Regions from separate parts of the Bacillus sp. S10(2024) genome, predicted to be linked through region 1. Evidence: a T-box and tRNA genes for the amino acid it is inferred to sense, from the RefSeq annotation. Region 1 holds a T-box; the other holds one or more tRNA genes.
What was found. A T-box is a leader RNA that pairs with one kind of tRNA and senses whether it is charged. The one in region 1 lies ahead of ileS (isoleucine--tRNA ligase), so its partner is inferred to be a tRNA-Ile.

Region 1 (4,198 bases):
CGCTTCACTATATTCGATTGTCACTTCTTTCACGTTTAACTCATCCATTACAATCTCTTTATAAGAATTCCAATCCATTTCTCGCTTCGTATTCTCAAATACAACTAATTTTGTTAATGGTTGTTTTACTTTTAATGTGTGTTGATTACGAATACTACGTCCAAGCTCAACTACTTGTAAAACAGCTTCCATCTCTCTTTCAAGCTGTTTTTGAATTAGCGCTTCTTCACATACTGGATAATCCGCCAAATGAACACTGCTGTCTTCTAAATTGAAATGAATATCTTCAGCTAAAAATGGTGTAAACGGTGCAAGCAGCTTACTAAGCGTAACAAGTACTTCGTGAAGTGTAGCATATGCTGCCGCTTTTTCAGCATTCATACTAGACGCCCAAAAGCGATTGCGCGAACGTCTTACATACCAATTGCTTACTTCTTCAACTAATAATGCTATTTCACGTGCAGCTGTTGTAAATTGATAATCTTCTAAAGCTATACTTACCTTTTGAATCGTACTATGCAACCTTGATAATACCCACTCATCCAGTTTTGTCTTCTTTGTACGATATTCCTGTTTTGGATTGTATCCATCTAACTCCGCGTACAATACGTAAAAACTATACACATTTAACAACGTATCAACGAGTTTTGATTTTGCTTCTTGTACAGTTCGTTCTGAAAATCGTTTCGGATTCCAAGGCGCACTATCTACAAGCAGCGCCCACCTCAAAGCATCCGCTCCAAATTTCTCTACTAAATCTACTGGGTCTAACGCATTCCCTTTACTTTTTGACATTTTTTGCCCATTTTCATCTAACACATGCCCAAGTGATAATACACGCTTATACGGCGCTCTTCCAGTGTATAGAGTAGACACCGCAAGTAAGCTATAAAACCAACCGCGCGTCTGATCAATTCCTTCAGCAATCACATCCGCTGGAAACTGTTCTTCAAATAACTCTTTATTTTCAAATGGATAATGATACTGAGCAAATGGCATCGAACCACTATCAAACCAAACATCAATTACTTCTGGCGTACGTTTCATTGTTTCACTGCATTTTGGGCAACTAATTTTCACTTTATCTACATATGGTTTATGCAATTCAATATTTTCATCAACCATTCCAATTGCATATTTTCTTAATTCTTCAATGCTTTTCGGCACAAATTGATGGTAACAAGCTTCACATTCCCATACATTTAGCGGTGTACCCCAATATCGTTTCCGGCTAATGTTCCAATCCACCATGTTTTCTAAAAAGTTACCAAACCGGCCATGTTGGATATGTTCTGGATGCCATGTTACTTCATTATTATTTTGTAAAAATTGCTCCTTTAACGCAGTTGTTCGAATGAACCAACTTTCATTTGCATAATAAAGTAGCGGTGAGTCGCAGCGCCAACAATGCGGATAACTATGCTCATACTTCTCCTTATGATAAAGAAGACCATGCTCAGCTAAATAGCGAACAATTTCAACATCACACTCTTTTACAAATTTCCCTTGTAAAAAAGGAACATCAGATGTGTACTCTCCCTTCTCGTTTATAACATTAACAAATGATAGATCATTTTCTTGAACCACTTTATAATCATCTTCTCCGTAAGCAGGGGCGATATGAACAATTCCTGTACCGCTATTAGCTGTGACAAAATCAGCTTTTACTACACAATGACCATTTGTGACTTCTGCAAATTGAAATGGCGATACGTAAGAAATCCCCGTTAACTCCCTTCCCCTGTGAACAGATAACACTTTATAATCTTGCTGCAGTACATCTTTCGCTAACTCTTTTGCAACAATATAAATCGTATTCCCTTGCTGGGCCCTTACATATTCCAGCTCTGGGTGAACAGCTAGTGCTACATTAGCTGGAAGCGTCCATGGCGTTGTTGTCCAGCCGAGAAGATACTCGTTTTCCCGATCTGTACGCTGAAATTTAACTGTTGCACTTAAATCCTTCACTGTTTTATATCCTTGCGCCACCTCATGTGAGCTCAATGACGTTTGGCAGCTTGGGCAATAAGGAGAAACGCGGTGACCTTTATACAGCAATCCTTTTTCATGAATCGTTCCAAGAACATGCCAAACACTTTCAATATAAGAATTATCTAACGTGATATACGGCGTACCCATATCAACCCAGTAACCAATACTTTCTGTAAATTCACGCCACTGCTTTTCATACGTAAATACACTCTCTTTACACTTTGCCAGAAAGGCTTCTACACCGTACTTTTCAATATCATGTTTACCAGAAATACCGAGCTGCTTTTCAACGCCCAATTCCACCGGTAATCCATGTGTATCCCATCCAGCCTTACGCAGCACTTTATATCCTGTCATCGTTTTATATCTTGCAACCAAATCTTTAATGGTCCGTCCTAGGGCATGCCCAACGTGCGGAAGTCCATTCGCAGTTGGCGGTCCTTCATAAAATACGAAAGATTGTGCACCTTCACGATTTCGAATCGATTGCATAAAGGTATCCTGTTCATTCCATTGCTTACGAATTCGCGCTTCTCTCCTTACAGCTGCTTCTTTCACATCTACCTTCTTCATCTACAATCACTCCTTAAGAAATAATTAAAAGTACACAAAAAACCCGTCCCTATCATTAGGGACGGGTTTACCCGCGCTACCACCCTACTTCTATTGATTAATCGTTCATCAATAGCACTCAGCAACGTACAATCATACGCGTTCCTTGTAACGGTAGACAACCGTTCGAACTTACTATGTTCAGCTCGACTCCTCGGAGATGATTTTCAAATATATACCGAACACCGGCTTGCAGCAAGATACCGGCTCTCTGGGGAACAGTGATATATTTTACTCGTTCTCGTCATCAGATTTGTATACTTTTATTAACAGTTATTTTATTCCAACACAACACCAATTGTCAATTAATTTAGAATTTTTTCCGAGTTGAATTTATTATATTCTTATCTTTACTACTTTTTTATTCTACATCTTTAAGAACGTTACACGAATAACAGCATGTCGCATGGTTAAACTACTGAAAGAACCAAACATGGTTATTATCAGGAAAAGTGGTGTTTTTATGTCGGACTTTTTAGAACCAATCGAATACGAAACAGGTACTGCGATTCAAACCTTCAGCATTATAGAAACAAACGTTACTACTGATGGATATGAGGTTCTGTTGAATATTGATTTAGACAGTGGTTACGAATTAGATAATGTGAAAATGCAAATTACCAATGAAGAATTAGCAGGATACGAAACAACCGATATCCATGAAGGAGTAAAATATGCATTAGGATTTTTTGATAATTAAATATATGATATTTTTATTTCCTCATTAGCCCCCTAATAAATTTGGACACCTACTAAGAGTAGTTTTTGCTTGAGATAACCAAACAAGGGGGCATTTATTTTGCCATAAAGAAGACATTCTATAGAAACACCTTAACGAAATTTATTATGTTGAAATACTTATTGAAACCAACCTTTTTTGTTTTTATACATCCATATAAAAAGGTAGAGTTATTCTTTAAACTCTACCCAATACTTTAATATGAAATAGCTCGTCTATTTTGTGTAGACCAATTGTTATAAAAGTCAGACCAATACATAGACGCATTTTTCTCACCAGTCCAAGGATCGTTATAATAAAAATAGCTTTCATCATACCCTACAAGCGTAATAGCATGGACTGTAAAACCATGCATAGTCATCCAAACGACAACAGGTTTCCCGTCGTCTAAATTTCTTTTTATTTCTAAACCAGTTAGATTTATTGCACTACCAGTGTATTTACGTACTAAATCCATTAAAGCTGGAGGATATATAGTCCAACCTTTACCAAAAGGATTTCCTACAAAACCTTGATTTGGATCAAAACTAGAATACGGCATTTCGTATGCAAGTTGAACTTTATCTACATTCGCACCTGCATATTGTAACATCATCGTTACTGATGTTATCTCACAACCGGATACTAAATTTCTTGATGGAATATAAGGATCACGTTGACTAATAATTGGTACATCCAAATATGGGTAAGTAGAACCTTTTACAACCGCTTTACTATCTATCCAATTTAAATTACCACTAGAATTTTTAAAACCATACCATGTTACACCGTTATAGTTTATAGATAATTTTACATTCAAGTTTTTATTAGTAAAGTCTGAAGCCGAACCTACATATGAAGCATTTTGCATTCCGT
Region 2 (4,198 bases), 1.3 Mb from region 1:
AAAACTTATTGACTTTTTAACTCAATCAAGTATAATAATGATTGTCTCAAATGAATATAGTCTGGTAATGATGGCAGAGAGGTCACACCCGTTCCCATACCGAACACGGAAGTTAAGCTCTCTAGCGCCGATGGTAGTTGGGGCTTTGCCCCTGTGAGAGTAGGACGTTGCCAGGCAAATGGAGGATTAGCTCAGCTGGGAGAGCACCTGCCTTACAAGCAGGGGGTCGGCGGTTCGATCCCGTCATCCTCCACCATATAAGTTTTCATGTCGGAGGGGTAGCGAAGTGGCTAAACGCGGCGGACTGTAAATCCGCTCCTTCGGGTTCGGCAGTTCGAATCTGCCCCCCTCCACCATTTGATGGGCTATAGCCAAGCGGTAAGGCAACGGACTTTGACTCCGTCATGCGCTGGTTCGAATCCAGCTAGCCCAGCCATTTAAGTAAGAGCCATTAGCTCAGTTGGTAGAGCATCTGACTTTTAATCAGAGGGTCGAAGGTTCGAGTCCTTCATGGCTCACCATTTTTAAAATGTAATATGCGGGTGTGGCGGAATTGGCAGACGCACCAGACTTAGGATCTGGCGCCTTTGGCGTGGGGGTTCGACTCCCTTCACCCGCACTTTCAATTAAATAAGCAATAAGTCATATATGTTTTGCGGAAGTAGTTCAGTGGTAGAATACAACCTTGCCAAGGTTGGGGTCGCGGGTTCGAATCCCGTCTTCCGCTCCAATTTTCAATATGACGCCGGGGTGGCGGAACAGGCAGACGCACAGGACTTAAAATCCTGCGGTGGGTGACCACCGTGCGGGTTCGACCCCCGCCCTCGGCACCATATGCGCCCGTAGCTCAATTGGATAGAGCGTTTGACTACGGATCAAAAGGTTAGGGGTTCGAGTCCTCTCGGGCGCGCTTTATTAACGGGAAGTGGCTCAGCTTGGTAGAGCACCTGGTTTGGGACCAGGGGGTCGCAGGTTCAAATCCTGTCTTCCCGATAGTTTTAAAACAATGGGGCCTTAGCTCAGCTGGGAGAGCGCCTGCCTTGCACGCAGGAGGTCAGCGGTTCGATCCCGCTAGGCTCCACCATTAAAGCTTTATATATATGGAGGTATACCCAAGTTCGGCTGAAGGGATCGGTCTTGAAAACCGACAGGCGGCGAGAGTCGCGCGGGGGTTCGAATCCCTCTACCTCCTCCATTTTTTATTTAAAAGAATATTATATCATCGCGGGGTGGAGCAGTCTGGTAGCTCGTCGGGCTCATAACCCGAAGGTCGCAGGTTCAAATCCTGTCCCCGCAACCAATGGTCCCGTGGTGTAGTGGTTAACATGCCTGCCTGTCACGCAGGAGATCGCCGGTTCGACCCCGGTCGGGACCGCCATTTACATAAAGGCTCGGTAGCTCAGTCGGTAGAGCAGAGGACTGAAAATCCTCGTGTCGGCGGTTCGATTCCGTCCCGAGCCATCATTTTTTTTTTTTTGTAAACTAGCCGGCTTAGCTCAATTGGTAGAGCAACTGACTTGTAATCAGTAGGTTGGGGGTTCAAGTCCTCTAGCCGGCACCACTTAGGGGCATAGTTTAAAGGTAGAACAGAGGTCTCCAAAACCTCCGGTGTGGGTTCGATTCCTACTGCCCCTGTAAGAAATATGGGCCTATAGCTCAGCTGGTTAGAGCGCACGCCTGATAAGCGTGAGGTCGATGGTTCGAGTCCATTTAGGCCCACCATATTCCGCAGTAGCTCAGTGGTAGAGCTATCGGCTGTTAACCGATCGGTCGTAGGTTCGAGTCCTACCTGCGGAGCCATGGCCCGTTGGTCAAGTGGTTAAGACACCGCCCTTTCACGGCGGTAACACGGGTTCGAATCCCGTACGGGTCATTATAAAAAGAGTCAGCATGGTGCTGACTCTTTTTATTTAAAGAAAAATAATATTATAAATTATACCTTCCATATATTATATTTGTTATAACAAATATAATTACTTCTTTGATTAATGATCTCCTTATACATATGTTTATTCGACTACTTTTGGGCAGTAAGAATGAGAAGAGCGAATAAAGAAACCCTACTGATGGTCGTTTCACGTTATTATAACAATAAGTATATTTTTACCATATTATAAAATATTTTATTTTTTATTATAAATAATGAAGGATTTTGTATGATTTTGTGTAATTAGGAAAGAATATAGTGCATTATATTTTAACTAATGGATTATTTTAGTTATACTCAAAATGGAACTATATTAATTCACTTTTAAGTTTGTACAGCGGAATGTTGCATAAATATTTTACGGTATAAAGTATTTCTTTTACTAACCCCGTCCTACTTATACTCTGTATCTTAACGAGTCGTTTTCTTTATGAAGAACGATAAAGTTTATACTTTCCCCCCACAATTCTAATGTTTTTAGAATTGGTCATTGTAGTAGTCAATATCCAATTTATTTTGCATTTTATGGCAAGTAGGTCAACTACCCACCACTTAAACATCTAATTGGGATTTTAGGTTAGATCGCTCTCTACATTTGATAAAGCGTAATTATAAATGAGAGATGGTATCTCATTTATCTTTTAAGAAACTGGCGAATCGAAATGAAGGGGGTTGGAAATGCTAAAGTGTGTAAAGGAGGGTAATATATTTATGACAACTGTTCGAGAATTGATGAGCACGAATATTGTACAATGTACGCCACTAGATAACGTTTATGAAGCAGCGGTGAAAATGAAAGAAGAAGATATAGGAATGATTCCTGTTGTAGAGAATAATCAGGTTATTGGTCTTGTCACAGACCGTGATTTGGTTGTGCGGGGAATTGCAGAAAAACATCCAGGTTCCAATCAAATCACAAATATTATGACAACACAAATTATTTCCGTGTCCCCTGATGACGCTATTGAAAAAGCAACAGAATTAATGGCACGTTACCAAATAAGAAGATTGCCAGTAGTTGAACATGGGCAATTTGTTGGAATGCTATCACTTGGTGATTTAGCAACAACTAAATATGCAGATGATCAGGCAGGCGTTGCCTTAAGTGAAATATCAGAGCATACAGACTAAAGGGAAGGGATACTTTTATTCTGTTTGCTAAGGGCAGGAATGCTTCATCTGAAAGCAAAGATGTAGTGAAGGATAAGCTGTCAACATACGCTCCATTAGTTTAATTCATAATCTGTGGGGGGATCTCCCGCAGATTAAATTTATATTTTATGTGAATTACTTTTGAAATTTTTATTAACAACTATTAACATATGAAAATCATGATATACTAATAAATATAAGTATTATATGTTTTTTTGAATATATTAATAATCAGTTTAATAGCATTCAAATATTTTATCATACATATAGAAAATGGGGGGGGAATTATATGACGATTATGCGACCTGGACCTAATTGGAACTTGGTTACGGATGCGTATGCAGAGCCGGAAAATTTTGCGGATTTATTTTCTTTGCTTATACCAAAGTATCCAAAGGGAGAAGGAAAAGAACGAACTATTCTGGCTTGGAAAGAAAAAGAATTTTATAAAAAAGAAAATTTAATTCCTTTTATTTTATATGGAATGAAAAAATTACATGATCTGCCGAAGTTTCATAAAGATGAAATGCCAACTTTGGTTCGAATTATTCGTTTATGTCAAGAAGTAGGATGGTATCAACAAGCTTATGCTTTTATGGTTGCTGAGGGATTAGAGGAATTCGTACAAACATCGTTAGAGTATGAATCATGGGATGTATTTACACAAGTAGTCGCTTGGAATTATTTAATTATAAAACAAAAGGTTACGGAATTAGAGAGTAATGATGAGTTTATTTGGGAAAGAATTAAGTTTAATGTGGAGTGTATTGAAAAGTATAAGCCACTTTTGTCTCATAAAGAAATGATGGAGTTTATGTTTCTGTTTCTTTGTAAACAAGCAAAGGGATTATCAAAAGAGCAGTTAGATGAAAATTTAATGGAGTTGGCAAAATATTGTAATACATATATTTGTGATGTATACACGCAAGATTTATTAAGAAAATATAGAAAATGTACAGATTTCTTAACATATTATGAACCAAGCCGTGCTGTTATAGCATGTCAGCGTGCAGTGATTGCACAAATATCTGATCGTCTGAATCCGTTAAAAACAACTCATATTGATGATTATTTGTTTGTTATAAAAGAGATGATGGAACATATGTCATTTGAGTTTAT

Region 2: it encodes a tRNA-Ile, which carries the amino acid that the T-box ahead of ileS (isoleucine--tRNA ligase) is inferred to sense. The anticodon was not compared.

The regions. Positions count from the first base shown of each region.
Region 1 is NZ_JBFLUR010000002.1:1,551,195-1,555,392, forward strand. It holds gene ileS (isoleucine--tRNA ligase) at 1-2,550, opposite strand, end outside; T-box leader at 2,620-2,861, opposite strand; gene AB1280_RS08020 (hypothetical protein) at 3,068-3,304, shown strand; gene AB1280_RS08025 (GW domain-containing glycosaminoglycan-binding protein) at 3,540-4,198, opposite strand, start outside.
Region 2 is NZ_JBFLUR010000002.1:2,811,846-2,816,043, reverse strand. It holds rRNA gene rrf (5S ribosomal RNA) at 61-176, shown strand; tRNA gene AB1280_RS14470 (tRNA-Val) at 181-256, shown strand; tRNA gene AB1280_RS14465 (tRNA-Tyr) at 273-356, shown strand; tRNA gene AB1280_RS14460 (tRNA-Gln) at 362-436, shown strand; tRNA gene AB1280_RS14455 (tRNA-Lys) at 446-521, shown strand; tRNA gene AB1280_RS14450 (tRNA-Leu) at 539-619, shown strand; tRNA gene AB1280_RS14445 (tRNA-Gly) at 656-730, shown strand; tRNA gene AB1280_RS14440 (tRNA-Leu) at 745-833, shown strand; tRNA gene AB1280_RS14435 (tRNA-Arg) at 837-910, shown strand; tRNA gene AB1280_RS14430 (tRNA-Pro) at 920-993, shown strand; tRNA gene AB1280_RS14425 (tRNA-Ala) at 1,009-1,084, shown strand; tRNA gene AB1280_RS14420 (tRNA-Ser) at 1,103-1,195, shown strand; tRNA gene AB1280_RS14415 (tRNA-Met) at 1,224-1,300, shown strand; tRNA gene AB1280_RS14410 (tRNA-Asp) at 1,303-1,378, shown strand; tRNA gene AB1280_RS14405 (tRNA-Phe) at 1,389-1,461, shown strand; tRNA gene AB1280_RS14400 (tRNA-Thr) at 1,486-1,561, shown strand; tRNA gene AB1280_RS14395 (tRNA-Trp) at 1,565-1,635, shown strand; tRNA gene AB1280_RS14390 (tRNA-Ile) at 1,646-1,722, shown strand; tRNA gene AB1280_RS14385 (tRNA-Asn) at 1,726-1,800, shown strand; tRNA gene AB1280_RS14380 (tRNA-Glu) at 1,802-1,873, shown strand; gene AB1280_RS14375 (CBS domain-containing protein) at 2,639-3,058, shown strand; gene AB1280_RS14370 (DUF3965 domain-containing protein) at 3,369-4,198, shown strand, end outside.